4 regions of the Streptomyces sp. NBC_01304 genome follow, and region 1 is predicted to be linked to each of the others. Evidence: riboswitches for the same ligand, from Rfam matches in the RefSeq annotation. Region 1 holds a riboswitch; each other region holds the start of a gene.
The links. A riboswitch is a leader RNA that binds a small molecule or an ion and turns the genes downstream of it on or off. The one in region 1 is predicted to bind cobalamin.
Positions count from the first base shown of each region.

Region 2: it holds a riboswitch for cobalamin, as region 1 does, so the genes downstream of both, OG430_RS30420 (CbtB domain-containing protein) here and OG430_RS37170 (cobalamin biosynthesis protein) in region 1, are expected to answer to the same signal.
Region 3: it holds a riboswitch for cobalamin, as region 1 does, so the genes downstream of both, OG430_RS17925 (ribonucleoside-diphosphate reductase subunit alpha) here and OG430_RS37170 (cobalamin biosynthesis protein) in region 1, are expected to answer to the same signal.
Region 4: it holds a riboswitch for cobalamin, as region 1 does, so the genes downstream of both, OG430_RS45405 (ribonucleoside triphosphate reductase) here and OG430_RS37170 (cobalamin biosynthesis protein) in region 1, are expected to answer to the same signal.

Region 1 covers NZ_CP109055.1:8,352,300-8,359,641, forward strand. Annotated here, with positions in the region: gene cobN (cobaltochelatase subunit CobN) at 1-2,882, opposite strand, end outside; gene OG430_RS37165 (cobyric acid synthase) at 2,879-4,387, opposite strand; gene OG430_RS37170 (cobalamin biosynthesis protein) at 4,384-5,331, opposite strand; cobalamin riboswitch at 5,417-5,588, opposite strand; gene OG430_RS37175 (hypothetical protein) at 5,768-5,989, opposite strand; gene OG430_RS37180 (inorganic phosphate transporter) at 6,021-7,307, opposite strand.
Region 2 covers NZ_CP109055.1:6,844,281-6,851,622, forward strand. Annotated here, with positions in the region: gene OG430_RS30405 (hypothetical protein) at 1-317, shown strand, start outside; gene OG430_RS30410 (class F sortase) at 327-983, shown strand; gene OG430_RS30415 (CbtA family protein) at 1,204-1,995, opposite strand; gene OG430_RS30420 (CbtB domain-containing protein) at 2,012-2,230, opposite strand; cobalamin riboswitch at 2,264-2,415, opposite strand; gene OG430_RS30425 (ANTAR domain-containing protein) at 2,840-3,571, opposite strand; gene OG430_RS30430 (glycoside hydrolase family 6 protein) at 3,751-4,785, shown strand; gene OG430_RS30435 (kelch motif-containing protein) at 4,854-6,812, opposite strand; gene OG430_RS30440 (glycosyltransferase family 2 protein) at 6,809-7,342, opposite strand, start outside.
Region 3 covers NZ_CP109055.1:4,126,861-4,134,202, forward strand. Annotated here, with positions in the region: gene OG430_RS17915 (GNAT family N-acetyltransferase) at 1-488, shown strand, start outside; gene OG430_RS17920 (ribonucleotide-diphosphate reductase subunit beta) at 515-1,534, opposite strand; gene OG430_RS17925 (ribonucleoside-diphosphate reductase subunit alpha) at 1,525-3,933, opposite strand; cobalamin riboswitch at 4,076-4,237, opposite strand; gene OG430_RS17930 (hypothetical protein) at 4,323-4,544, opposite strand; gene OG430_RS17935 (GlxA family transcriptional regulator) at 4,638-5,603, shown strand; gene OG430_RS17940 (transglycosylase domain-containing protein) at 5,738-7,342, shown strand, end outside.
Region 4 covers NZ_CP109055.1:10,104,859-10,112,200, reverse strand. Annotated here, with positions in the region: gene OG430_RS45410 (sensor histidine kinase) at 1-1,835, opposite strand, end outside; cobalamin riboswitch at 2,045-2,202, shown strand; gene OG430_RS45405 (ribonucleoside triphosphate reductase) at 2,252-4,042, shown strand; gene OG430_RS45400 (anaerobic ribonucleoside-triphosphate reductase activating protein) at 4,039-4,644, shown strand; gene OG430_RS45395 (STAS domain-containing protein) at 4,626-5,009, opposite strand; gene OG430_RS45390 (RidA family protein) at 5,282-5,689, opposite strand; gene OG430_RS45385 (winged helix-turn-helix transcriptional regulator) at 5,800-6,192, shown strand; gene dhaK (dihydroxyacetone kinase subunit DhaK) at 6,307-7,299, shown strand.

The DNA.
Region 1 (7,342 bases):
TAGTTGACGTCGGCATCCTCGTCGAGCTCCGCGACCGCCCGCACGGCGTCGTCGATCAGCCCGACCACATGCGGGAACGCATCCCGGAAGAACCCGGAGATACGCACGGTCACATCGATGCGCGGCCGCCCGAGCTCGGCGGCCGGCACGATCTCGAACCCGGTGACCCGCCGCGACGCGTCGTCCCACACCGGCCGGCACCCGAGGAGCGCCAGGATCTCCGCGATGTCGTCGCCCTGCGTACGCATGGCCGAGGTGCCCCACACGGTCAGCCCGACCGACTTCGGGTACTCCCCGGTGTCGGTCAGATACCTGCCCACCAGCGAGTCGGCGAGCGCCTGCCCGACCTCCCAACTCAGCCGTGAGGGAATGGCCTTGGGGTCGACGGAGTAGAAGTTGCGCCCGGTAGGCAGCACATTCACGAGCCCACGGGTCGGCGACCCGGACGGACCCGCCGGAACGTACCCGCCGTCCAACGCCCGCAGGATGTGCCCGATCTCATCGGTGGTACGCGCGAGCCGGGGCACGACCTCCTCGCAGGCGAACCCCAACACGGCCACGGCGGGCGGCAGTTCGACGCCGAGCACTTCCCGTACGAGGGGACGCACCGCCTCCAGCGCCCACTCCCGAGCCTCCATGCCCTCGGCAAGGCGCCGGCACAGCAGCTCAAGCAGATCGATCGCATCGGAGGCGGTCCGGGCGGGCCCGTCCACCAGAGCGGTCAGCCCGTCGGCGACCTTGACCGCAGCCCCCGGCTCCCCGAGCAGCTCCTTCTCGTCGAGCCCGAAGTGCTCGGCGAGCGCGGCCCGCAGCCCCGGCAGCGCGTTCGCGGTACCGCCCCACACCTGCGAGGCCCGCAGGACGGCAAGCACCAGGTTTACCCGAGGCTCACCCTCCGGCCCGCCACCCAGCACATGCAGACCGTCGCGGATCTGCACGTCCTTGATCTCGCACAGATAGCCGTCGATGTGCATGACGAACTCGTCGAAGGCGGTGTCGTCCGGCTGCTCGTCGACATGCAGGTCGTGATGGAGCTCGGCGGCCTTGACCAGCGTCCAGATCTGCGCCCGCACCGCCGGCGCCTTCGTCGGGTCCAGGTCGCTGACCAGCGCGTACTCGTCGAGCAGCTGCTCCAGCTTCGCCAGATCCCCGTACGTGTCCGCCCGCGCCATCGGCGGCACCAGATGGTCGACCACCGTGGCGTGCCCGCGGCGCTTGGCCTGGGTGCCCTCGCCGGGGTCGTTGACGATGAAGGGATAGATCAGCGGCAGCTCACCCAGGACCGCATCGGGCGCGCAGCCCCCGCTGAGCCCGAGCCCCTTGCCCGGCAGCCACTCCATCGTGCCGTGCTTGCCCATGTGCACGACGGCGTCGGCGCCGAAGGAATTCTCCAGCCACCTGTACGCCGCCATGTAGTGGTGCGACGGCGGCATGTCCGGGTCGTGGTAGATCGCGATCGGGTTCTCGCCGAAGCCGCGCGGCGGCTGGATCATCACGACGACGTTCCCGAACTGCAGGGAGGCGAGGACGATTTCGTCGCCGTCGACGTACAGCTGGCCCGGAGGCTCGCCCCACGCCTCCAGCATCCCGTCCCGCAGCTCCGGGTCGAGCTTGTCGAACCAGGCCCGGTAGTCCGCGAGCGGCACCCGCGCCGGGGCGGCGGCCAGCTGCTCCTCGGTGAGCCATTCGACGTCGTGGCCACCGGCGGCGATGAGGCGGTGGATCAGCTCGTCGCCCTCGGCGGGGTGGCCCTCGACGACGTAGCCCGCGTCCCGCAGCGCGTCCAGGACCCGCACCGCCGACGCCGGGGTGTCGAGCCCCACCGCGTTGCCGACCCGTGAGTGCTTGGTCGGGTACGCGGTGAAGACGAGAGCCAGCTTCTTCTCGGCGTTCGGCTTGTGCTTCAACAGGGCGTGCCGCACGGCGATTCCGGCGACCCGCGCGGCCCGCTCGGGGTCGGCGATGTACACCGGGACGTCGTCCGGGCCCTGCTCCTTGAAGGAGAACGGGACAGTGATCAGGCGCCCGTCGAACTCGGGGATCGCGACCTGCATCGCCGCGTCCATGGGGGAGAGCGCGGCATCCGACGCGTCCCAGGCGCTGCGCGAGGAGGTCAGGCAAAGCCCTTGCAGGACAGGGATGTTGAGGTCGGCCAGGGCCCCGATGTCCCAGGCCTCCTCGGCACCGCCGGCCGAAGCCTCCGAGGCATGCGCCCCGCCGGCCGCGAGGACGGTGGCGATGAGCGTGTCGGCCTGCCCGATCAGCTCGTACAGCGCCGGGTCGGCGCCCCGCAGTGAACCGCAGTACACGGGAAGGGCGTTGACGCCGCGCGCCTCGATCGCGTCGCACAGGGTGTCCACGAAGGAGGTGTTCCCGGACAGCTCGTGCGCCCGGTAGAACAGCACGCCCACGGTCGGCCGCGAAGGGTCGGCCGCCCGGTCCCCGTGCACCCCGAACTCGGGCATCTTCAGGGGCTCGGCGCTGCGCCGGTCGCCGTCGGACACTCCGGGGCGCAGTACGTCCTCGGTGAGGAACTTCGCCAGCTCCCGGAGGTTCCCGGCGCCGCCCTCCACCAGGTACCGCAGCGCCTCGGCCACGGACCCGGCGTGCACGGTCGACTCGGCCATCAGCTCCGCGTCCGGCACGGACTCGCCGCCGAGCAGCACGGTCGGGATGCCGGACTTCTTGAGCGCGGCGAGCCCGTCCTCCCAGGCGCGCTTGCCGCCGAGGAGGCGTACGACGGCTATGTCCGCACCCTCGATCAGGCCCGGCAGTTCACCGGTGACATCGACCCGGGTGGGGTTGCCGATGCGGTACGCGGCGCCCGAGGCGCGCGCCGCGAGCAGATCCGTGTCGGCGGTGGACAGAAGCAGGACGGTCATGAAGGTGCCCCCGGAGCAATGAACGGGAGGCCGGCGGGTGCGCCGGTCTCGATCAGGCGCAAAAGCGCATCCGTATCCGCGTGTTCTTCGATCAGGTCGCCGAGCCGGTCGAGCTGCTCCTCGCGCAGCGCGCCGAACGACGTGTCCGGGGCCGGCACGAAGCGCCGCCCCGCGGCGGCCGCGACCTCGCGCAGGAAGGCCCGCCGGAACGCGTCGCTCTCCAGCGACCCGTGCCAGTGCGTGCCCCACACAGCGCCGACGCGGCAACCGTCCAAGAAGCTCTCGCCGCCGAGGACTTCGGCGACGCCGTGATGGATCTCGTACCCCTCGACGGGCTCGCCCAGGGCCTCGCCCACGGGCCGCTCCAGGGTCTTCTCGCGCGCGAACCGGACGCGTACGGGCAGCAGTCCGAGCCCGTCCACGGCGCCCGCGCGCGACTCGACGTCGTCCTCGATGTGCTCGCCGAGCACCTGGAAGCCGCCGCAGATGCCGAGCACCGGACGCCCCTCGGCGGCCCGCCGGGCCAGCGCGTCCGCGAGCCCGCGCTCGCGCAGCCACTGAAGCGCCTTCACCGTCCCGCGCGTCCCCGGCACGATCACCAGGTCCGCGTCCACCAGTTCCTCGGCGCGGTCGACGAAACGTACGACCACACCCGGCTCGGCGGCGAGCGCGTCCACATCGGTGAAGTTGGACATCAGCGGCACCGCGCACACGGCGACCCGCAGCACGTCCTCGCCGACCGGGGGAGCCACGACCGACTCCCGCACGGTGCCGCGCAACGACACCCGGAGCCCGTCCTCCTCGTCGATGCCGAGCCCGTGCGCGAAGGGCAGCACACCGTACGTACGCCGCCCGGTGAGGTTCTCCAGCATGTCGAGGCCGGGTTCCAGGAGGGACACATCGCCCCGGAACTTGTTCACCAAGTACCCGGCCACCAGCGCCTGGTCCTCCGCGCTGAGCAGCGCCGTCGTACCGAAGAAGGACGCGAAGACCCCGCCCCGGTCGATGTCGCCGACCACGACGACGGGGAACCGCGCGGCCCGCGCGATGCCCATGTTCACGATGTCCGTACGCCGCAGATTGATCTCGGCCGGACTGCCCGCCCCCTCGCAGATCACCGCGTCATAGCTGCCCCGCAACTGCTCAAGACAGTCCACGACCGTCCCGAGCAACGCCTCTTGGCGTCCCCCGTGATAGCCGCGCGCGCTCATCTCGCCCACCGGCTTGCCCATCAGGACGACCTGGCTGGAGCGGTCGCTGCCCGGCTTGAGCAGCACCGGGTTCATCAGCGCGGTCGGCTCGACGCGGGCGGCCTGCGCCTGCATGGCCTGGGCACGGCCGATCTCGGCGCCCTCGCGCGTGACGAACGAATTCAGCGACATGTTCTGCGCCTTGAAGGGCGCGACCTTCACGCCACGGCGGACCAGCCAGCGGCAGATCCCGGCCGTGACGACGCTCTTCCCGGCATCGGAGGTGGTCCCGGCCACCAACAGTCCACCGCTCATGACCTGCACCTCTTCTTCCGTACGAGGATCCGCGCCGCCGCACACACGGCGAGCGCCCCCCAACTCACCCGCCGCGAAAGCCGCACGGCCCGCTCGATGTCGTCGACCCCCACTTTGCGCCCGGCCGGGTTGAGCACCGGCCGGTGCTCGACGCGTCCGCCGTACGACAGGGTCCCGCCGAGCCGCACCCCGAGCGCGCCCGCGAAGGCCGCCTCCACGGGGCCCGCGTTGGGGCTCGGATGCCGGTCCGCGTCCTCGCGCCAGGCCTTGGCCGCACCGCGCCGGTCCCCGCCCGCGACCACCGCGAGCGCCGCCGTCAGACGGGCCCCAGGCCAGCCGGCCACGTCGTCGAGCCGGGCCGAAGCCCAGCCGTAGCGGCGGTACTTGACCGACTTGTGCCCGACCATCGCGTCGAGGGTGTTCACGGCCCGGAACCCGACAAGCCCCGGCACCCCGCCGACAGCTCCCCACACGAGCGCCCCGACCACGGCGTCGGAGGTGTTCTCGGCCACGGACTCCACGACCGCGCGCGCGATCCCGTCCTCGTCCAGGGCCTGCGGGTCCCGCCCGCACAGATGGGGCAGCCGCTCCCGCGCCACGTCCACGTCACCCGCGGCCAGCGCGCCCCCGATGGCCCGCGCCTCCCGGCCGAGCGAAGTCCCGCCGACCACCGCCCAGGTGGCGGCGGCCGTCAGCGCGAAAGAGGCGCGACGAGAGGCACGTACGGCATGCGAAACCAGCGCGGCGGCGCCCACGGCACCCCCCACGCACACAGCGGTGTGCAGCGCGCCCCACCCACGGTGGTCACGCCACAGCACCCGCTCGACGGCGCCCGCCGCGCGCCCGAAAGCGGCGACCGGATGCCCACGGCGGGGATCGCCGAGCAGCAGGTCGCCGAACAGTCCGGCGGCGGCGCCGTACGCGAAGTCGCGATCGGCAGGCACGGTTCAGCCCGCCGCTACGCCTCGAAGGACCCTGAAACAGGAAGCACTTGACGCACTGGGTGCCCGCAGGGGCACAGGGACAGCTGAACGGCAGCCGCGCATGGCGAATGTCCTCACTCAGGGTCCGCGCCCTGGTTCGACGTGACCGGCGGAGAGAGTTCCTGGCTTCCGGGGGAGTGAACCCCCGGTGACAGTGGCGGGACCGCGCCGGATTCGCACCGGCTTCCTCTGCTGCCGCCGTAATTGGCTCCGGAAGTCCACCACGCTCCGCGAGGCCCGTCAACTCGGCTTTGACCTGCGGCTAAAGAGTGTGCCGAGGCCCACACGAGGACACACGAGAGCGGCGCCCGGCGACCTCGGAAAGTCGCCGGACGCCGCTCGCGTCGCGGTGCTCCGGATCCGTACCGTCAGGTGACGAATCCGTCGATCGCCGCCGTCAGGTGACGATCAGGAAGATTCCGTACGAGACCGCCGCCGCGCACAGTGCGAAGCAGGCGTACGCCCCCGAGCGCGCGAGCGCCGCGGAGCCGCCGGAAGCCGCGGCCTCCTCCTGCTTGGAGAGACCGAGGATGCCCAGGGTGAACAGGGCCACCAGGGAGACGGTCGCCAGAAGGCTGACGCCGAAGACGGAGCCGAGAGCTGCCCAGTCGATGTTCATGCTGCTGTCCTTACTCTCCGAGCCCGGGGGCTCAGACCGTCGCCGTAGCCGGGCGCGCGGGATCCGCGACGGCGGGGGCGGTGGGGGCCGGGATGGTCGTCTTGACGTCCTCGGACGTCTCGACGGTGGCGGCGGCCATACCGGCCGGCGGCGGGGTGACCGCGGCGATCGCGGTGGTCACGACGCCCGCGGGCTCGGCCTCGGCGACATCCGTGATCTCGTCGTTCACGACGTTGGTGTGGTCGACGACCTGGCGGCGCGAGATGAACCAGATCGCGGCACAGGACGCGACCAGGAAGACCGCGACGGCCGCGATGCCCCAGTCGCCCTGCCGGGCCACGAACTCGGCGCCCGCGGCGACCAGACCGGCGGCCGGCAGGGTCAGACCCCACGCGACGAACATCCGGGTCGCGGTCGACCAGCGCACCACGCCGCCCTTGCGGCCGAGGCCCGCGCCCATCACGGCACCCGAGCAGGAGTGCGTGGTGGAGAGGGAGAAGCCGAGGTTCGACGAGGCCAGGATGACCGAGGCGGCCGAGGTCTGGGCGGCGAAGCCCTGCTGCGGCTGCAGATCGGTGAGGCCCTTGCCCATGGTGCGGATGATGCGCCAGCCGCCGAGGTAGGTGCCCATCGCGATGGCCAGACCGGCCGAGACGATGACCCAGACCGGCGGGTTGGAGCCGGGCGCGAGCGCGCCGCCGGCGACCAGGGCGAGGGTGATGATGCCCATCGTCTTCTGCGCGTCGTTGGTGCCGTGCGCGAGCGAGACGAGGCCGGCAGAGGCGATCTGGCCGCCGCGGTAGCCCTTCGCGGAGGACTTCGCGGTGATGTTCTTGCCGAGCTTGTACGTCAGCCGGGAGGCCAGGTACGCGGCGAGACCGGCGACCAGCGGAGCGGCGAGCGCGGGGATCAGCACCTTGGTGACGACGACACCGCCGTTGACACCGGAGAAGCCGATGGACGCGACCGTGGCGCCGATCAGACCGCCCATGAGGGCGTGCGAGGAGCTGGAGGGAAGGCCGACCAGCCAGGTCAGCAGATTCCACAGGATGGCGCCGACGAGCGCCGCAAGGATGACTTCGGGCTTGATGCCGTCTTCACTCACCAGACCGCTGGAGATCGTCTTGGCGACTTCGACGGACAGGAATGCTCCGACGAGGTTCAGCACCGCGGACATGGCCACCGCGGTCTTGGGCTTGAGTGCGCCGGTCGAGATGGTCGTCGCCATCGCGTTGGCGGTGTCGTGGAAACCGTTCGTGAAATCGAACACGAGAGCTGTCACGATCACAATCGCGAGCAGCAGCGTTATGTGTTCCATTTACCCAGGCAATCGCTCGATGTCAGTGGCTGGAC
Region 2 (7,342 bases), 1.5 Mb from region 1:
GGCGGGACGGCAAGGGGTTTCCGCTGGCCGGTGAGGCGATGATCCGGTCGACCGCCACCCCGGGAACGTACGACGTGTCCGTGACCTGCGACGGGCAGGACGGGAAGGCCAAGGGGACCGTCACCGTCGTGCGGAACCAGCCCTCGCCGACCGCCCCGATCAAGGCCGGCGGCGGCGGCACCGCCAAGCTTGCCGCGACCACGGACGACGGGCCGGGCACCCGGCACACGCTCATCGGCGGGATGCTGGCCGGAGCCGCGGCCCTGGCCGTGGCGGGGCGGCTCGTGAGCCGTCGTCGGCGTCGTCGCTCCGAGTGAGTCGGTGAGATGGCCGACGAGAGGTCGCCGGTGTCCAGCCGGCTGCTCACCGGTCTTGCCTGGGTCGTGCTCCTCGCCGGTCTGCTGGTCTGGGGGAGCGATCTGACCGATGTGCCGCAGAGCGGCCCGAGCATCGGTGACGTGTCGGGGATCGGGCAGCCCGCCGAGGTCCAACTGCCGCCCGCCCACAAGCCGTTGCCGCCCGCCCGGCCGCACCGCGTGGACATCCCCGCCATAGGAGTGCAGGCCCCCGTCGTGAAGCGGGGCCTCGACGCGGAAAGGGCCATCGACCCGCCCCCGTACGACCAGAAAGGTGTGGTCGGGTGGTACGGGGGCGGGGTGAAGCCCGGTGCCAAGGGGGCCGCGCTGTTCGTCGGGCATGTGGACACCGAGACGCAGCCCGCTGTCTTCTACAACCTCAGCACGCTGCGCCCGGGCCAGCAGATCCGGGTGACCCGCGCGGACGGCTCGCTCGCGGAGTTCACCGTCGAGGACGTCCAGGTCTTCACCCGCGACCGGTTCGACGCACAGCAGGCCTACGGCGCCCGCGAGCCGGACCGGGCCGAGCTGCGCCTGATCACCTGCGGCGGCACCTTCGACCGGGCGGCCAAGGCGTACACGTCGAACGTGGTGGTCTCGGCCTACCTCACGGGCACCGGGCCCTGAGCCACCCGGCCCGACTCAACTAGGGCCTGTCTTCAAACTCCCGTCTGCCTCGCGACGCCTGGCACGCTCCCCCAAGCTCTTCGAGCAGGGGGGACCCCCTCTCGCCGCACCGGGCGAAAGACCAAGTACGTCCGGCCCATCGACGGGGCCTTCCGCCCGGCACGCCGAGAGCACGCACCAGACGCCGCAGGCTGATCCACAGAGATCGGGGAGACAGGCCCTAGCCCACCGGCACCGGCCCTTGACCCGAAGCCTCCGCGGCGGCCGGGGCCGGAGCGGCGGCGCGGGCGGCGGCCCGCAGGCCGAGTGCGCCGAAGACCGCCGCGAACACGCCCCAGAGCAGCACGTGTGAAGCGATCGAGAGGACCCGGAAATCCCACAGGAGCGTCGCCGCGACCGGGACCTCGTCCGGGTTGCCCGGCAGCGCGAACAGCGCGACCAGGACGGCGATCGTGGCCACCGCGACCGCGAGGTGCCTGACCGGCACGGAGCGGGACGCGAGGCGTACGTACACCTGCCAGACCAGGACCATGCCGAGCACCCCGATGGCGACCGCGGCCAGCCACAGGGCCTGCCGGTTGGCGACCGTGGTGGAGTCGCCGACGCCGGGCGGGTTGGCCGGGTAGCGCAGCCCGGGGAGCAGCGAGACGGCCAGGAAGGCGGCCGTGGAGAAGGTGAGGGCGCGCGTCCACGGGGAACCGGCGGTGGGCGTGCGGCGGTGCACCAGGGCGTAGGCGACGGCGAAGAGCAGGCCGAGGGCGAGGCCCGCGACGATCGCCGTGACGACCAGGCCGAAGTGCTGCTGGGAGCGCGTGAAGAGCTCCTCGTGGTGCTTGACTATCGCGCCGGCCGGCTCGTGCTTGTGGCCGGATTCGGAGCGTGCCTCTTCGAGGCGGATCGCCTTGTCCATCAAGGGCTCGGCGAGCAGCAGGGAGAAGAGACCGGTGGCAAGACCGGCCGCTCCTCCTGCCGCAAGACCGCGCCCGAGCAGGGGGAGTACGGGTGAAGACATGGTGCGAGCGCCCCGATCAGTGGCAGGGGGCGCCGAAGAGGTGCCGTCCGTCGTGGGAGAACTCGTGCAGGTAGTCGCCCGTCGCGGCGATCATCGTTCCGTTGTCCAGGAAGATCGCGTACAGCGCCACAAGAGCGATGATGACCGCGGCCGAGGCGATCAGCAGGTCGCGGGTGCGGGTGGTGGCGGCCGAAACCGCCGCGGTGTCGGTGTGCTGCGCGTGCTGCAGAGACATACCGGTGACCTCCTTCTGGGGTTTCCACGCCCCATGGCAGGAGGACGACGGGTTCAGTTCCTGACTTCCCGTACGCGTCACCGGAGGGTGGCGCGTGGGGTCACAGTGGCGGGACCGCCCCGGAGTTGCACCGGGTTCCTGTCAACCGTCGCCTCAATGTATGGACTTGTCGTCCGGGAGAGTCGCAGTCCACGGCAACCCCTGTCAACCAGGCCTGCCTGTCCTTTGCGAGGTCACCGGGGGCGGCAAGGGGGGCTCTTGGAGGCTCGGGGGGCGCACCTGACCCGGCCGGTGACCCGCTCCCCCCGGAGCCGCCGGCCGGGCCGGTCCTCGACCGCGCGCGCTCGGGCTGCGGGAGTAACCCGGCGCCGGCACGGGAGGTTCTGAGGCCAGTCCAGTTGTTCTGGCGTGTGGCCGGGGGCTGGGGCCGTTGAACGGCAACTCTGCGTAGAGCCGTTGGCCCAACTCTAGAACGGATGAACGCCAAGGCCTAGAGGCACTTTGACGCCAAGTCGTGGCCTGGTGGCGGTGGGTGAGTTCTGATCACGGCTGCCGTGCCGCGCGATCACGGCAGCCGCGCCTCCCGACCGCGACCGCCGGGCGTCCCGATCAGGACGGTGTGTTGCGTTCTCCACGCAGCGCATAGTCGTCCAGATCCCCGTCCATCACGGCCTGCGCGACCATGCTGAGCGGCCGGCGGGCCGTGCGGGCATGGCGGCGCAGGGCCCGGAAGGCTTCGTCCACCCCGACGCCCCAGCGCTCGGCGAGCAGCCCCTTGGCCTGCTCGATCAGTACGCGGCTGGTCAGCGCGGTCTGCAACTGCTCGGAGAGCTCCCGGCACTGGGACATCTCGCGTTGGTGCAGCAGACCGATGGTCGCGGCGTCGGCGAGCGCCTGGGCCAGCTCCACCTCGGCGCGGGGCCGCTGGTGCGTGGTGAAGACGATCACCGCGCCGAGCACGGTCTCGCGCAGCCGTAGTGGCACCGCATAGGTGGAGCTGATGTCCTGGACCCGGGCCCGCACGGTGAAATCCGGCCAGCGGGTGAGGGTTTGGGGCTCGTCGAGCGGCACCGGCCCGACCGGGGCGCCGGTGGTGAAGCTGTCCAGGCAGGGCCCGCCGAGGTGCTGCACCTCGAGCAGACCGAGCACCCAGTCGTCCCGGTCCGAGCTGGTGACCAGGGAGACCTGCTCCTCGGAGAAGAGCACGACTCCGGCGGCCACCGCCCCGAGCAGCTCCACGCAGCGGTCGGCGAGGCGTGCCAGGTACTTGGCCGGATCGAAGTCGGTGGTCAGGGTGTCGGCGGTCTCCACGAAGGCGGAGGCCAGCCGCAATTGGCTCATGGAGTGTTGCATGGTGGCCTCTCTCGACCGATTCAGTTGGCAGGCATCTCCGCGCCTACCCGATCTGGGAAGGGTGTAACGGCTCATCTACGAAGAAGATGCAGGCCCCGGTCAGCCTCGTGGCGTGCGGGTACGTATGTCAGGATTGGGAGCCGGACGGTGCACCCAAGGGGGAGTGGATGTACGGCAGCGATGACCGCCGTAAGCGCAGGTCTGCAGGTGCGGGGGTGAAGGCTTCAGCGGTGGCCGTGGGGGCGGTGCTGCTGCTCGCCGGCTGTTCCGACAGTGGCGGGGACCCCGACGCGCCCAAGACTTCGGGAAAGCAGCAGCCGAAGGGCACGGACCCCTACTGGGTCAACCCCGATGGGAACGCGGCCAAACAGGTCGCCACCTTCCTCGAGGACGGCAAGAAGGACGACGCCGAACTTATCAAGAAGATCGCGGACCAGCCGGTCGGTCAGTGGATCGGGACGGAGAACGCGGAGGCGGAGGCCCGTGGCTTCACGGAGGCCGCCGAGAAGGTCGACCGGGACGCGCTCCTGGTGCTCTACAACATCCCGCACCGCGACTGCGGCAAGTACTCCAAGGGCGGCGCCGCGGACGGCAATGCGTACCGCGCCTTCATCGACAGCGTGGCCAAGGGCATCGGCGACCGGCACGCCACGGTGATCCTGGAGCCGGACGCGCTGTTGCACCTGGTACAGAACTGCACCCCGCAGGAGCTGCACGAGGAGAGGTACGCCCTCCTGAACGAGGCGATCGACAAGCTGAAGGCGCGCAAGAACACCAAGGTCTATCTGGACGGCGGCAACCCGGGCGCGGGCAAGGCCGACGGATTCGCCGAGCCGTTGAACAGAGCCGGGATCGCCAAGGCCGACGGCTTCGCGGTGAATGTGTCGAACTTCTTCACCACGCAGGACGCCACGGCCTTCGGCAAGGAACTCTCGGCGAAGGTCGGCAACAAGCCCTTCGTGATCGACACCAGTCGCAACGGCAACGGCCCCTACAACGAGGGCGATCCGAACGAGCGCTGGTGCAACCCGCCCGGCCGCGCCCTCGGCGAGGCACCCACCACCAAGACCGCCGACGGCCAGGTGGACGCCTATCTGTGGGTCAAGCGCCCCGGGGAGTCGGACGGCACGTGCAAGGGCGGTCCGAAGGCGGGCGAGTGGTGGCCCGAGTACGCGCTGGGGCTCGCGAGAGCGAGCAAGTAGCCCTTTCCCGTACGTAGTTGAGGGCGGGCCCCGATCGGGGCCCGCCCTCAACTACGTACGGCTGCTTATTACTTCGGAATCTCCACCCACACCGCCTGGCTCGGCGTGCCCTGGTCGTCCGTGACGAAGAGCATGTACCAGCCGGGCTGCACCAGGTTCTTGTTCCTCGGCACCGTGACCTGGATGTCGTTGCCCGACTTCTTCAGGTCCAGGGCGATCGAGCGCTGGTCCACGTCCGTGACGTGCGTGGAGGCGCTCGGGCGGATCAGGCGGGCGTTCTTGATGGACGCCCCGTGCCGCGACTTGAAGGTCGCGGTGCCGCCCCGCTCGATGGACTTGGGGCCGCCGGTCAGGGTCGGCTTGGGGCCCGCGTAGTTGTACGGCGGGGTGTAGATCTCGATGCGCTGCTCGAACGTGCCGGGCTTGGTGTTGGCCGGGTCGTCGAAGAGCGAGTCCGAGCCGAAGACCACGACGCGGCCGTCGGGCAGGAGCAGCGAGCCCGAGTGGTAGTTGCGGCCGACGAGGGGGTCGGCGACGCGGCGCATCTCGTTGGTCTTCGCGTCGTACATGCGGGCCTCGAGGATGTTCGAGCCACCGCGGCCGCGGTAGTCCTCGGAGCCGCCGGAGATCAGCACCGTGTCGTCGGGGAGCACCGAGGACTGGGCGTAACGGGTTCCCTTGTCGAGCGAAGGGCCGTCCTTGAACACCGGGTTGGTGTCCTTGAGGTCGATGACGCGGGTCTTCTTGCTGGACTGCTCGGACTCGCCGACGCCGCCGCCGCCGATCACCATGAACTTCTCGTCCTGGGCGGGCGGCAGCATGACCGTGCCCGCCGTCTCCATCAGGGTGGGGTCGCTCAGGCCCTTGAGGTTGGTCCAGTCATTCGTCTCGAAGTCCCAGATGCCGGGCTTGCGGCCCACGTCGTCCGGGCCGTAGCCGGCGTTGGCGCCCGAGTAGAAGAGCTTGCCGTTCGGCAGCAGGAAGATCGCCGGGTAGGTGGGGAACTGGCGCTTCTGCTTGACGTACGTCCACTTCTTGGTCTTCGGGTCGTACGCCTCGTTCCGGTCGCCCGGGACGACCTGGCCGATGTCGTCGAGGCCGGACAGGGCGAGGATCTTGCCGGTGTCGAGCGTGGTGAGGGTGGGGTACCAGCGGGCCTCGTTCATCGGGTCGACCTTGATGTACTTCTCGGCGACCGGGTCGAACTCGTAGGCGTCCTTGATGCCTTGGAAGTCCTTCTTGTCCAGGGCGATCTTCTGGCCGATGCCGTAGACGTTGCGGGTGTCGGAGCCCTTGAGGCCCTGCACCCGGTAGTTGTCCTCGGAGCCGGTCTCGTACTGCTTGCCGCTCTTCTCCGCCTCGACGTAGACCCGTCCGAGGCCGGGGTCGTTGCGGATGAACTCGCCGGTCGCCGGGTCGAACACCTTCTTCGCCCGGTCGACGACCGTGTCGTCCTTGGCGACGAACGTCTTGCCGTTCTTCTTGCCGGTGAACCGGGTGCCCGCGGGCAGCGTGATCGGCTTGTCCGGGTCCTCGTTGTGCACCACCATCAGGCCGCCGGCCTTGGTGACGTCGCCCTTGATCTTCTCGTACCGCTTGGTGCCGCCCGCCACCAGGAGCTTGCCGTCCGGCAGTTGGGTGTGGCCCGTGCAGAACAGGTCGTTGGGGGTCTTGATCTCCTTGAAGGTGTTCGCCACCGGGTCCCAGAGGGTGGTGTCGAACTTCTTCGCGTCGAAGTTCTTCTGGTTGTTGCCCGAACCCGCGACCAGGAGCACCTTGCCGGTGTGCAGCAGGGCGGCGTGGATGGTGTTCAGCCGGTACTTCTCCGGCATGTCCACTATGTCCCAGTGGCCGTTGTCCGCCTTGTACTCGGGCTTGTTGATCTTGTAGTCGTGGTACTTCTCCGAGCCGAAGCGCCACAGGGCCGGGCCGTTCATCCCGGCGAGCGCAAGGACCACCGCCGCGCCTATCGCTATGCGGCGGGCGCGGCGGTGCTTGTGCTTCGCCGGGGTGGAACCGTCGGTCATTTCTTACGTCCCCCAAGGGCGATCTGCATGGTCTGGTCGGGCGCGTTGGCCCAACTGGGCTTCTGCTGCGGGGTGTGGGCGCCCGGCCCCGGCGGCGCGGCGCCCTGCGGGGGCACCACGGCCTCGGGCTGTGCGGGTGTGCCCGAACCCGGCGGCGTGCCACCGGCTTTGCGCTTCTTCTTCTCCTGGCGCACCATGTGGCGCCAGACGAAGATCGGCAGCGCCGTGATCGTCATGGCGAACGTCGCCCAGATGATCATCGCCGGGTGCGAGTGCCCGTACACGACTCCGGCGGCGATCGAGCCGCCGAAGAGCAGGATGAAGTACCAGTGGTACCGGAACGTGCCGAACCAGCGGTCCGGGCTTGCCGAGTCGCCCTTGGGGGTCACCACGAACTTGCTCTTCTTGCGGAGCATCGAGTCGATCAGCGCCTTGGCGTACAGCGGCGCCGACAGCGCGGACATCACCATGCCGGCCACACCGCCGGAGCCCTCCGGCTCGTGCGGCGAGACGTTGTGCCGGCGGTTCCA
Region 3 (7,342 bases), 4.2 Mb from region 1:
ACGTGATCAGACAGGCCGACCCCGAGGAGTTCCCGGCACTCGGCGACCTCACCGTGCAGGCCTACCTCGACGACTGCCTCTTCCCCGGCCCCGACTACCCGTACGTGATGGTGCTGCGCGATGTGGCGGCCCGCGCCGAGGGCGCCGAGACCCTGGTCGCCGTGGACGAAGCGGGCAGCCTCCTCGGCGGCGTGGCCTTCGCCCTCGCCGGGAGCGTGCAGGCGCAGGTCTCCGAGCCGGGCGAGGCCGAGTTCCGCGCCCTCGCGGTGGCGAAGGCGGGGCGCGGCCGGGGCGTGGGGGCGGCGCTGGTGGAGGCCTGCGTGCAGCGGGCGCGGGACGCCGGGTGCTCGGGGGTCAGACTGTCCACGGCACCCGACATGCGAGCCGCCCACCGGCTCTACGCACGGCTCGGTTTCGTACGGACGCCGGAGCGGGACTGGTCGCCCGTCTCCGACGTCACGCTGCTCACCTATCTGTTGAGCCTGTAGCAGCTGCCTGCTGAGCCCGGGTCCCCTCAGAACTCGTCGTCGAACGACACCGAGCCCTCCACCGCCACCTGGTACGCCGACACCCTGCGCTCGAAGAAGTTGGTCAGCTCCTGGACGCCCTGGAGCTCCATGAAGGAGAAGGGGTTCTCCGAGCCGTACACCGGAGCGAAGCCGAGCCGCTGCAGGCGCTGGTCGGCGACGCACTGCAGGTACTCGCGCATGGACTCGGTGTTCATGCCGGGCAGGCCCTCGCCGCACAGGTCGCGCCCGAACTGCAGCTCCGCCTCGACGGCTTCCTTCAGCATGTCGACGACCTGCTGCTGGAGCTCGTCGTCGAAGAGCTCGGGCTCCTCCTTGCGGACGGTGTCCACGACCTCGAAGGCGAAGTTCATGTGCATGGTTTCGTCCCGGAAGACCCAGTTCGTCCCCGTGGCGAGCCCGTGCAGCAACCCCCGCGACCGGAACCAGTACACATAGGCGAACGCCCCGTAGAAGAACAGCCCCTCGATGCACGCCGCGAAGCAGATCAGGTTCAGCAGGAAGCGGCGGCGGTCGGCCTTCGACTCCAGGCGGTCGATCGACTCGACCGAGTCCATCCACTTGAAGCAGAAGTCGGCCTTCTCCTTGATCGAGGGGATGTTCTCGACGGCGGCGAAGGCGGCGTTGCGGTCCTCCGGGTCGGGGAGGTAGGTGTCGAGCAGCGTCAGATAGAACTGGACGTGCACAGCCTCCTCGAACAGCTGGCGCGAGAGATACAGCCGCGCCTCAGGGGAGTTGATGTGCTTGTAGAGCGTGAGGACGAGGTTGTTCGCGACGATCGAGTCGCCGGTCGCGAAGAACGCGACCAGGCGGCCGATCATGTGCTGCTCCCCCGGCGAGAGCTTGGCGAGGTCGGTGACGTCCGAGTGGAGGTCGACCTCCTCGACGGTCCAGGTGTTCTTGATCGCGTCCCGGTAGCGCTCGTAGAAGTCGGGGTAGCGCATGGGGCGCAGGGTGAGTTCGAAGCCCGGGTCGAGCAGGTTCTTGTTACTCATGATTACTGGCATGCCTCGCAGGACTCGGGGTTTTCGAGGGAGCAGGCGATCGCCTCGGGATCGGGCGTGTTCGCCTGTACGGGGATGGGGTTGGCCGACGCCCCGGACTGGGCCCCGGACGCCGCACGCGCGATGCGCGTGGCCGGCCGTGAACGCAGGTAGTACGTGGTCTTCAGGCCCTGCTTCCAGGCGTACGCGTACATCGAGCTGAGCTTGCCGATGGTGGGCGTCTCCAGGAACAGGTTCAGCGACTGCGACTGGTCGAGGAACGGCGTGCGCTCCGCCGCCATGTCGATCAGCGCCCGCTGCGGGATCTCCCACGCCGTGCGGTACAGCTCGCGCACCTCGGCGGGGATCCAACCGAAGCCCTGCACCGACCCGTTGGCCTCGCGCAGCGCCTCCCGGCTCTGCGCGTCCCAGACGCCGAGCCGCTTGAGCTCGTCCACCAGGTAGGCGTTGACCTGCAGGAACTCCCCGCTCAGCGTCTCGCGCTTGAAGAGGTTGGAGACCTGGGGCTCGATGCACTCGTAGACGCCGGCGATCGAGGCGATGGTGGCGGTCGGTGCGATGGCGAGCAGGAGCGAGTTGCGCATGCCGGTCACCGCGATGCGTTCCCGCAGGGCGGCCCAGCGCTCGGGCCAGTGCAGGTCCACGTCGTAGTGGTCGGGGTGCAGGACGCCGCGCGCGGTGCGGGTCTTCTCCCAGGCCGGGAGCGGGCCGCTGCGCTCGGCGAGGTCCGTGGAGGCCTCGTACGCGGCGAGCATGATGCGCTCGGCGATCAGGGTGGAGAGGGAGCGTGCCTCGGGCGAGTCGAAGGGCAGGCGGAGCTTGAAGAAGACGTCCTGCAGGCCCATCGCGCCGAGGCCGACCGGGCGCCAGCGCGCGTTGGAGCGGCCGGCCTGCTCGGTCGGGTAGAAGTTGATGTCGACGACCCGGTCGAGGAAGGTCACGGCGGTGCGTACCGTCGCGTCGAGCCGCTCCCAGTCGATGCCTTCGGGAGCCGAACCGTCCACGAACGCGCCGAGGTTGACGGAGCCCAGGTTGCAGACGGCCGTCTCCCCGTCGTCCGTCACCTCCAGGATCTCCGTGCAGAGGTTGGAGGAGTGGACCGTGTGGCCCGGCTCCGCCGTCTGGTTGGCCGTACGGTTCGAGGCGTCCTTGAAGGTCATCCAGCCGTTGCCGGTCTGCGCGAGGGTGCGCATCATGCGGCCGTACAAGTCCCGTGCGGGGATGGCCTTCTGGGCCAGTCCGGCCGCCTCGGCCTTCTTGTACGCGGCGTCGAACTCGTCGCCCCACAGGTCGACGAGGTCCGGCACGTCGGCCGGCGAGAACAGCGACCAGTCCTGGTCGGCGGCGACCCGGCGCATGAACTCGTCCGGGATCCAGTGCGCGAGGTTGAGGTTGTGCGTGCGCCGGGCGTCCTCGCCGGTGTTGTCGCGCAGCTCCAGGAATTCCTCGATGTCGGAGTGCCAGGTCTCCAGGTAGACCGCGGCCGCGCCCTTGCGCCGGCCGCCCTGGTTCACGGCGGCGACCGAGGCGTCGAGGGTCTTGAGGAACGGGACGATGCCGTTGGAGTGCCCGTTGGTGCCGCGGATCAGCGAACCCCGGGAGCGGATGCGGGAGTACGAGAGTCCGATGCCGCCCGCGTGCTTGGAGAGCCGCGCCACCTGGTGGTAGCGGTCGTAGATCGAGTCGAGCTCGTCCAGCGGGGAGTCGAGGAGGTAGCAGGACGACATCTGCGGGTGGCGCGTGCCGGAGTTGAAGAGCGTCGGCGAAGACGGCAGGTAGTCGAGGCGGCTCATCAGGCCGTACAGCGCGGCGACCTGGTCGACGGCGCGGTCCGACTCGTCCTCGGCGAGGCCGGAGGCGACGCGCAGCATGAAGTGCTGCGGCGTCTCGATGACCTTGCGGGTGATCGGGTGCCGCAGGAGGTAGCGCGAGTGCAGGGTGCGCAGGCCGAAGTAGCCGAAGCGGTCGTCGGCACCTTCGTCCAACGAGGCGGCGATGAGCGCGTCGAGCCGGGCGGTGTGGACCCAGACGAATTCGGCGGTGCGGTCCGCGATCAGGCCCTCGCGGTGGCCGAGCGAGACCGACTCGGTGAAGGTGCGCACGCCCTGGGACGCGGCTTCCTCGGCGATGGTGATCGTCAGGAGCCGGGCGGCGAGGCGGGCGTAGGCCGGGTCCTCGGAGATGAGGCCGGCGGCGGCCTCGGTGGCGAGCTCGCGCAGTTCGGCCTCGTCCGATGCGGCGTTGCGGCCGCGGAGGGCGCTGGCGGCCACCTTGCCGGGGTCCGTGTCGGGGAGGTCGGCGGTGAGGCTGGTCAGGGTCCGCAGCAGCGCGGTACCGGGGCCGTCTTCCGCTCGGGCCTGTTCGGCCTGCAATGAGACAGGGTCGACTGGCGCGATGGTCACGTGGAGCACTCCCTCGCTCGGCTCGGGGCCATCGCGGGGAGGAGGGGCACACGGGCGGTACGTACTGCCTCGGGCAGCGCACGGCGTCGCGTCCACCGGCCCATTCCGCGAGGCCCGGACGTCATCGGCACCCGGACCGGTCGGTACGGGTGCGCTGCCGGCAGGTGCTCGGACTGGGGAGTGCGGAGCTGCGGGGCCCGGGGGTGCACGACCCTCGGGGTTCACAGATACGCACATGTACACCGTTGCGGGACAGTTCCGGATTCGCACCGGATTCCCCTGCGGCGACAGCGAGCACGAGCATACATCTTGTGGCGGGGAGTTGAGGGCACACCCACATCTAGTGTCGGGGGCGTGCCCTCCTCGATGACGGCCGGCCGCACGCGGCCTCAGGCGGCAAGGTGCTCCGCACGGCGGCCGGCGCTCCGCAGGGGCACGGAGACGGGAGCGACGGGCTCGTGCGAGACGGCCGCCCGGCCCTGCTCGGCGGCGCGCAGCTCGCGGTCGATGCGGCGGTCGCGGGCGTGACCGACGAGGGAAGGGAGGGCCAGGAGGAGGAAGATCCCGGCGACGACGAGGAGTTCGGCTGCGGTGCTTGCGAATGTGTTCATGGCTCTACTTTCCCGCTCGGAGCCCCGCGGGGGCAGTGGCAGGACTGCCATACAACCTCGACATCCTGCCAACTCTGCGGCAGACTGCGGAGCATGCTGAAAAACGTGGTCGCAGTACTGCTCGACGGCGTGCATCCCTTCGAACTGGGCGTCGTCTGCGAGGTGTTCGGCCTCGACCGGAGCGATCAGGGGCTGCCCGTGTACGACTTCGCGGTGGCCTCCGCCGAGGGCCCGACCCTGAGCACCCACGCGGGGTTCACCATGACGGTCGCGCACGGCCTGGAGCGCCTGGAGGAGGCCGACCTCATCGCGGTCCCGGCCGGCGAGAACTTCGCGAAGCGGGCCTTCCCGGAGGAACTCCTCGACGCCCTGCGCCGGGCGGTCGACCGCGGGGCCCGCGTCCTCTCGGTCTGCAACGGCGTGTACGTCCTCGGCGCGGCCGGACTCCTGGACGGGCGGCGCTGCTCCTCGCACTGGCGGTACGCCAAGGAGCTGGCCATCGAGTACCCGCGGGCCCGGGTCGAGGCCGATGTGCTCTACGTCGAGGACGGCCCGGTCATCACGTCGGCCGGCACCGCGGCCGGCATCGACGCCTGTCTGCACATCGTCCGCCAGGAGCACGGCACTCAGGTGGCCAACGCCATCGCCCGGCGCATGGTCGTCCCCCCGCACCGCGACGGCGGGCAGGCGCAGTACGTCGAGCGGCCGGTGCCGATCTCGTCGTGCGACACCGTCGGTGACGTCCTGGTCTGGATGGAGCGCCACCTCGACGAGGAGGTCACGGTCGAGGAGCTCGCGATCCGTGCCCACATGTCGCCGCGTACCTTCGCCCGCCGCTTCCAGCAGGAGACCGGGACGACCCCGTACCGCTGGGTCCTGCGCCAACGCGTGCTGCTCGCACAGCAGTTGCTCGAGTCGACGGACGAGACGATCGACGCGATCGCGGGCCGCGCGGGCTTCGGCACGGCGGCGGCGCTGCGCCATCAGTTCCTGCGGACGCTGGGGACCACGCCGAATGCGTACCGGCGTACGTTCCAAGGGCCGACACGCGTCGCATGACCGAACTGAGGCCGACACACACCGCATGACCGAACCGGGACCGACACGCGCAGCATAAGTGGATCAAGCAGACACCCGGACAACCGGAACCGGAGCCTCGCCCTCTTCCTCGCCGGATCGAGGAGGTGGGAAGCATGGCGCAACGCAGCCATGCCCGTGCCGGCCGGCGCAAGCGGCGGATCGACTACCCGAGACGGGGCCGCACCGGATGGCGGCGCTGGCTGCCGTCCTGGCGGCTGCAGTTGGGCACGTTCGCGTTCTTCGTGCTCACCCTCACCGGCCTCTTCGTCGCGGTGTACGTCAGCGTCGACATCCCCGACGAGAACGCCGAGGCCCGCCAGGAGGCGTCGGTCTACTACTGGTCGGACGGCTCGCCGATGGTGAGCGTGGGCGCGGTGAACCGGCAGAACGTCACGCTGGACGAGATATCCGACTCCCTGGAGAGCGCGGTGATCGCGGCCGAGAACGAGAGTTTCTACAGCGACTCCGGTGTCTCCCCGAAGGGAATCGCCCGCGCCGCCGTCTCCATCGCGACCGGCGAGGAGACCCAGGGCGGCTCGACCATCACCCAGCAGTACGTGAAGAACACCCATCTCTCGCAGGAACAGACGGTCACCCGCAAGGCCCGCGAATTCGTGATCGCGCTGAAGCTGAGCAATCAGAAGTCCAAGCAGGAGATTCTGCAGGGCTATCTCAACACCAGCTGGTTCGGGCGTGGTTCGTACGGCATTCAGGCAGCCGCGTACACGTACTACGGAATCCCCGCCTCGAAACTCGACCCCAGCCAGTCGGCCCTGCTCGCGGCCCTGCTCAAGGGCGCCGAGGAGTACGATCCGGGGCTCAGCGCGGCCAATCACAAGCGGGCCGAGGAGCGTTGGGAGTGGATTCTGGACCGGCAGGTCGCAACGGGCGCCCTGAGCAAGGAGAAACGCGACCGGTACCGCACCTTCCCAGAGCCGAAGAAGCCCGCCAAGCCGACCAGCCAGGCGGGCCAGACCGGCTATCTCCTCGACATCGCCAACAAATACATCAAGGCGCGAACAGGCCTCACCGACAAGGAAATCGCCCACGGCGGCTACCGCATTCACACGACCTTCGACAAGAAGAAGGTCCAGGAACTGACGAAGGCCGTCGAGCAGGTCCGCAAGAAGAACATCGACCCGAAGAAGCGGGCCAAGACCGATACGTACGTGGAAGTGGGCGCCGCATCGGTACGCCCCGAGGACGGGGCCGTCGTCGCCGCGTACGGAGGTTCCGACGCGGTCAAGCACTTCACCAACAACGCGGACACGTCAGGGGTGCCGGTGGGTTCGGCGTTCAAGCCCTTCGTGCTGGCAGCGGATCTGGCCCACCAGGGCCCGAAGCCCGACGACTTCCCCCGTGCCGGAGCGGTACGCACTCCCCTGTCGGCCATGGATCTGACGGCGGCGCCCAACTCGGCGTTCCGCGAGGCCGGACTCCGCGCGGGCCTCGCGAACGTGCGGCGCACGGCGATCTCGGCGGGGCTGCGCGAGGGGAGCCTGGCCGAACTGGAGCCGACGTTCTCGCTGGGCACCTCGACGCCCAGCGCGATCCGTATGGCGCACGCCTACGGGACGTTCGCGAACGACGGCAAGCGGGCCGAACCGTACTCGGTGACCCGGGTGCTCCTGGACGATCAGCCGCTCCCCGGCTTCGACAAGCCGACGGTCCGCCGGGTCCTCACGCCCGAGGTGGCCGGGAACGTCAACTCCGCGCTG
Region 4 (7,342 bases), 1.8 Mb from region 1:
GCCAGTTCGTCGGCGCTCATCCCGGCGCCGCGGTCGACGACGGCGAGGCAGTACTCGCCCGCGTCACGCCAGCCGTGGATCTCGACGGGGTGCGAGGGCGGCGAGAAGACCAGGGCGTTCTCGATGAGTTCGGCGAGCAGATGGGCGAGCTCCGCCACCGCCCGGCCGCGGATCAGACCGCCTTGCACCTCGACCACGCGCACCCGCTGGTACTGCTCGACCTCGGCGATCGCCGACTGCACCACCTCGGTCGCCGTCACCGGGCCGGACCAGGTCCGCGGCGGCGACTCCTCCCCCGCGAGCACGAGCAGCGACTCGGCGTTGCGGCGCATCCGGGTGGCCAGATGGTCCAGCTCGAAGAGCTCACCGAGCGCGTCGGGGTCGACCTCCTGGCTCTCCAGGGTGGTGATCAGCCGGAGTTGGCGGGAGAGCAGTGCCTGGTTGCGGCGGCCCAGGCCGGCCAGCGACTCGGAGCTGTTGCGGCGCAGCACCGCCTGGTCGGTGGCGAGCTGCAGGGCGGTGCGCTCCACGTTGTGCAGGGCGGCCGCGAGCTGGGTGAACTCCCGGGCGTTGTCGGGCACTTCGGACGACGTACGTACGGAGATGTCCTCGTCGGCACCGGCGTCCTGGATGCGGGCGACCGCGGCGGGCAGCCCGGCGCGGGCCACGGTGTCGGCCTCGTCGGCGAGTGCGCCGAGCGGCCGGGTGATCGAGCGGGCGGAGAGCAGCGCGAGGGCGGTCGCCACCGCGAGGATCAGCACGCCGAGCCCGATGAATCCGCCGAGCTGAGCGGTGGCATCGTCGCCGAGCCGGTCGGCGCGCGCCCGGGCCTCGCCGCCGATCTGCCGCTGTACGTCGTGGAGTTGATCCACGAGCGTGGTCATCGAGGCCCACCAGCTTGCCGGGTCCACGGTGAGGCGGGATCCGTCGGCGCCGCGCTCGGCCTGCCGTTCTTGGCCGGTGGCGGTGCGGGCGGCGCGGCCGTCGAAGGCGGCGTCGAGGGCCGCGGTGCGGTCGGGGGTGGCAAGGTCCGCGTACTGCCGCAGGAAGGCGAGGCGGTCCGCGCGCACCTCGGTGAAGTCGAGGAACTCCTCCCCCTTGAACCGGCCGGCCGCGAACACCCCATTCAGCAGGCCCCGTTCGAGGGCGACCGCCTCGGTGGCCTTGGCGAGGGCGGTCAGGGCGCCCATCGCGTCGGCGAGCGCCCGGTCGCCGCGGACCGGTTCGGCCGCGGCGGCGCCGATCAGCCCCTCGATCGCCTTGGTGTACGCGGTCCGGGTCGGGGCCTTGTCCGCGCTGCCGTCGTCGACGTGGGCGCGTACCGCCCCCAGAGCTGTGACCGGCGCGAGCGCATCCGCCGCGGCACCGGCGGTGTCGGCACCCGCGCCGCCCGCGGCGAGCAGGGCCTCGAAGGCTAGGCGGGCCCGGTCGGTGCGGTTGCGCTGCGCCGAGACGTCGTCGCGATACTGTCCGGCGCCGCCCAACAGGCCGTTGGTCAGGCCGCGTTCGCGCTGCAGTTCACGGACGAGGCCCTGCGCCTTCAGGACCAGGTCGACGCGGCCCGCGGTCTCGCGCGCCGCGGACCAGTCGGCGGCCCGGTCGGCGACGCCGAGGCCGGTCACGACGAGGAGCAGGCAGGTGGGCACGGCGAGCACGATCGCGACCCGGCCGCGGATGGAGCCCCAGCCGGGCAGGGCGGGCAGCGAGCGCGTGCGGGGCCGATGCCGTCGGGCCGGGCGCGCGGGTGGTGTGGCGAGCGCCTGCGTGGCGGGCACCTGCGAGCCGGGCGTCCGGGTGGGGGGCGTCTTGGCGGGGGGCTGCTGCGTGCGGATCACACCGTACGACGTTACGAACCGGCCTGCCCCGCACGGTTTCTGTGCGGTAAGGACCCGGTTGCCCCTGCCTCACTCGGGCCGCGCCCGCCCCGCGCACGGCAGGCCACCTCCGCGTAACACTCGGGCACCCCCGGACGGGACCAAAGCCCCGCCCTCGGGGCCGAACGTCACCCACCATCTTGTGTCGGCATGTCGCCCTGATCCCCACATGTAGTGTTGCGGCAGCTGGTTCGGCGGAACGTCCGGGTACATCCGGGTACGCACGCCGAGGCAACAGGGAACCCGGTGGGAATCCGGGGCTGCCCCGCAACGGTGTGGGACCGCACAGCGGCCCGAGCCCGATACCTGCCGGCCACCCACCGCGCATGCCCGCGCGGTGCGGACGATTCTCCGTGCTGCCTCGTGGGAGGGCCGACGTGACACAGATCGACGCCGTGGATTCCGTGACCGAGTACCTGGACCGCCGGGACTGGCGGATCAACGCGAACGCCAACCAGGGGTATTCGCTCGGCGGCCTCGTCCTCAACACCGCCGGGAAGGTCGTGGCCAACTACTGGCTGGACCAGGTCTATCCGCAGGCCGTGGGCCGCGCACACCGCGAGGGCGACCTCCACCTCCACGACCTGGACATGCTCGCGGGCTACTGCGCGGGCTGGTCCCTGCGCACCCTGCTGGCCGAGGGTCTGGGCGGCGTGCCGGGCCAGATCGACTCCGCGCCGCCGCGCCACTTCTCCTCTGCGGTCGGGCAGATCGTCAACTTCCTCGGCACGCTGCAGAACGAGTGGGCCGGGGCCCAGGCGTTCAGCTCCTTCGACACGTACATGGCGCCGTACGTGCGCAAGGACGCCATGACGTACGACCAAGTCCTGCAGTGCGTACAGGAGATGGTGCACAACCTCAACGTGCCCTCCCGCTGGGGCACCCAGACCCCGTTCACCAATCTCACCTTCGACTGGACCTGCCCCGAGGACCTGCGCGAGCAGATACCGGTGATCGGCGGCGAGGAGGCGGACTTCGCCTACGGGGAGCTGCAGGCGGAGATGGACCTGATCAACCGCGCCTACATCGAGGTGATGACGGCCGGGGACGCCACGGGGCGGGTCTTCACCTTCCCGATTCCGACGTACAACATCACCGCGGACTTTCCCTGGGAGAGCGAGAACGCCGAGCGGCTGTTCGCGATGACCGCGAAGTACGGGCTGCCGTACTTCCAGAACTTCCTCAACTCCGAGCTGAGCCCCGGGATGATCCGCTCGATGTGCTGCCGGCTCCAGCTGGATCTGACCGAGCTGCTCAAGCGGGGCAACGGGCTCTTCGGGAGCGCCGAGCAGACCGGCTCCCTGGGGGTGGTCACCCTCAACTGTGCGCGCCTTGGGCATCTGCACGCCGGCGACGAGCGCGGCCTGTTCGCGGCTCTCGACGGTCTCCTCGACCTTGCGCGCGAGAGCCTGGAGATCAAGCGGGTCACCGTCCAGGAGCTGATCGACGGCGGCCTGTACCCGTACACCAGGCGCTACTTGGGGACGTTGCGCAATCACTTCTCCACCATCGGCGTGAACGGCATCAACGAGATGATCCGCAACTTCACGCACGACGCGTACGACATCACCGCGCCCGAGGGCCATGCCCTCGCCGTCCGCCTGCTCGATCACGTACGGGCGCGCATGGTGGCGTTCCAGGAGGCGACCGGGCATCTCTACAACCTGGAGGCGACTCCGGCCGAGGGCGCCACCTACCGTTTCGCGAAGGAGGACCGGCGCCGCTTCCCCGGCATCCTCCAGGCGGGCACGGACGAGAATCCCTACTACACCAACTCCTCGCAGCTGCCAGTCGGTTGGACGGAAGACCCGTTCGAGGCGCTGGAGATGCAGGACGAGCTGCAGGGCAAGTACACCGGCGGCACGGTGCTGCACCTGTACCTGGCGGAGCGCCTCTCCGATGCCACGGCCTGCCGCGAGCTGGTGCGCCGGTCCCTGGAGCGCTTCTCGCTGCCGTACCTGACGGTGACCCCGACCTTCTCGATCTGCCCCGAGCACGGCTATCTGAGCGGCGAGCACGCCAACTGCCCCCAGTGCGGCGGGGATTGCGAGGTGTGGACGCGGGTCATGGGCTATCACCGGCCCGTGGCCTCCTTCAACATCGGCAAGAAGGGCGAGCACGCCGAGCGCCTGCCCTTCCGTACAGCGGCGGCCGGGGCCGGGGCGTGATCGGCGTCGGCGGCTGGGCCCGGCTGTCCAGCTGTGACTGGCCGGGGCGGCTGGTCACCACCGTGTTCTGTCAGGGCTGTCCCTGGCGGTGCGGCTACTGCCACAATCCCGCGCTGCTCGATCCGCGCGCCCCGGCCCGCATCGCATGGGCGACGGTGCGGGGGCATCTCGCCCGCCGCCAGGGCCTGTTGGACGGCGTGGTCTTCTCCGGCGGCGAGCCACTGCTGCAGCCGGGGCTGGCCCGGGCCATGCGGGAAGTGCGCGACCTCGGGTTCGGTGTCGGCCTGCACACCGGCGGGGCCTTCCCCCGCCGGTTCGGGGAGATCCTGGAGTACGGCCTGGTCGACTGGGTCGGCTTCGACGTCAAGGCGGCCCCACCGGCGTACGAGCGGGTGACCGGCACTCGCAACAGCGCCGCGCCCGCCTTGCGCAGCTTGCGCCTCCTGCTCGATTCCGGGGTGCCGCATCAGCTGCGGACGACCGTCGCACCCGACCTGCTCGACGGGGACCAAGTCACCGCGCTGCGGCGGTGGTTGGCGGAGCAGGGGCTGCGCGGGCATGTGTGGCAGCGGGCGCGGCCCCCTCAGGCCGAGAGCCCCTGACCGCCCTCCGCCCCGTTGGCGTACCGGCCGAGCGCGGCCTGGAGACTGCCGGCGATCTCGAAGACGTCCGCGAGTCCGGCAAGGCGCAACAGCCGGTGCAGCGAAGGGGATTCGATGACCAGTGTCAGCCGCCGCCCCTGCTCCAGGGCGCCGTTGCGCATGAGGCAAAGCAGCGAAAGGCCGCAGCAGTCCATGAAGGTCACCCGGCGCAGGTCGACGATCACGCCGAGGGACGGTTCCTGGGCCACCATGGCGAGAGGCACGGCGAGCCGCTCCACGGCGACGAGGTCCACTTCGCCCCAGAGCTCGGCCACGATCCACCCGTCAACTCGCTCGATGTGCAGCCCGAAGGCAGGCGTGTCCACGTGCTTGTCCCCTCACACCGCTTGCACCACGGCGCAGGCTCCGCACGGGTGACCGCCCCGCCTGCCGGGCCAGGACAGCAGTGTCCGGTGGGGGCGGGCGCAACCCGTCGAGCGCGCGGAGACACACGCCTCGTAATGGTGCGACCGGGGACCAGGGAAGCTCCTTGTTACCCAGGGAAGTACCCCGCCCCCACCGGCGCAATCGGCAAGGACGCCCGGGAAACTCAGGACGCCGGGGCGCAGGGACCCCCCAGTCGTCGAAGCCGGCGCCCTCAGTCGAGGACGGCGACGGCCTCGATCTCGACCAGGTGCTCCGGCACGTCCAGGGCCGCGACGCCGAGGAGCGTGGCGGGCGGCACGGGGGTGGCGCCCAGCTTCGCGGCCGCCCGTTCGATGCCGTCGAGCAGCAAGGGCATCTTGTCGGGAGTCCAGTCCACGACATGCACGGTCAGCTTCGCCACGTCGCCGAAGGAAGCGCCGACTCCGGCCAGAGCGGTGGCGACGTTGAGATAACACTGCTCGACCTGTGCGGCCAGGTCGCCTTCGCCTACGGCCTTGCCGTCGGCATCCCAGGCGACCTGGCCGGCGACGTAGAGGTGCCGGGAGCCGGTCGCGACGGACACCTGCCGGTATGCGGCGACTTCCGGCAGTCCGCTGGGGTTGACCAAGGTGACGGGCATGCTGAACTGCCTCCAACGATAGGAAAGTTGCTCTCTTGTAGTTACTCAGGAACCGTAGGAGAGTGGCCGCCGACGTGGAAGAACGCACTTTTCAGTGACTGGGGTACCTGATGGTGACCGAGCAGTTCAGCGGCTCCCCCGAGGATGCGGACCTGCGGCGTGCGGACTCGCTGGCGCGGGAGATCTTCTCGGACGTCGCCAACAAGTGGGCGCTCCTGATCATCGAAGCGCTCGGTGAACAGACCCTGCGCTTCACCGAGTTGCGCGGAGAGGTCGAGGGCGTCAGCCACAAGATGCTCACCCAGAACCTGCGCATGCTGGAGCGCAACGGCCTGGTCGAGCGGACGGTGCACCCGGTCGTGCCGCCGCGGGTCGAGTACCACCTCACCGAGGCGGGCCAGGCACTGCGGGTGACGATCGACGGGCTGTGCGCCTGGACGCACCGCCATCTGGGCCATATCGAGGCGTCTCGCGGCCGCTTCGACACTGCCCGGCAGGCGTAGTTTCCGCGAGGGAGCAGGTCAGGGGTCGTGACCCGGAACGGCTGTCCGTCGATACTGGGCCCGAAGAAGCGCCCCGCCCGGGCACCCACGCGCCGCACTCACCCGGAGGTACCCATGAGGATGCTCATCAACGTCGCCGAGACGGTGGTCGCGGACGCGCTGCGCGGAATCGCCGCCGCCCACCCCGAGTTGACCGTCGACGTCGAGAACCGCGTGATCGTACGCAGGGACGCACCGGTCGCCGACAAGGTCGGGCTCGTCTCCGGCGGCGGCTCGGGGCACGAGCCCCTGCACGGCGGGTTCGTGGGGCCCGGCATGCTCTCGGCCGCCTGCCCCGGCGAGGTGTTCACGTCGCCGGTGCCGGATCAGATGGTGCGGGCCGCGGCCGCCGTGGACAGCGGTCAGGGCGTGCTGTTCATCGTCAAGAACTACACCGGCGACGTACTGAACTTCGACATGGCGGCCGAACTCGCCGAGGACGAGGGCATCCAGGTCGCCAAGGTCCTGGTCGACGACGACGTAGCGGTCACCGACAGCCTCTACACCGCCGGGCGACGCGGCACCGGCGCCACCCTCTTCGTCGAGAAACTGGCGGGCGCCGCCGCCGAGGAGGGCGCCCCGCTGGAGCGCGTCGAGGCCATCGCCCGCCAGGTCAACGAGAGTTCGCGCAGCTTCGGCGTCGCCCTGAGCGCCTGCTCGACGCCCGCCAAGGGCAGCCCCACCTTCGATCTCCCGCCGGGCCAGCTGGAGTTGGGCATCGGCATCCACGGTGAGCCCGGCCGTGAGCGGCGCGCGATGATGACCTCCCGCGAGATCGCCGACTTCGCGGTGGACGCCGTTCTGGAGGACCTCCAGCCGCGCAACCCGGTGCTGCTCCTGGTCAACGGCATGGGCGCCACCCCGCTCCTCGAGCTGTACGGATTCCACGCGGAGGTGACGCGGGTCCTGGCCGAGCGGGGTGTGGCGGTGGCACGCGTGCTGGTCGGCAACTACGTCACCTCCCTCGACATGGCGGGCTGCTCGGTGACGCTGTGCGAGATCGACGAGGAACTGCTGCGACTGTGGGACGCCCCGGTGCGTACGCCCGCCCTGCGCTGGGGTAGCTGAGCCGAAGACCGCCCATCGCCGGGAGATCACCCGGCTCCGCCCA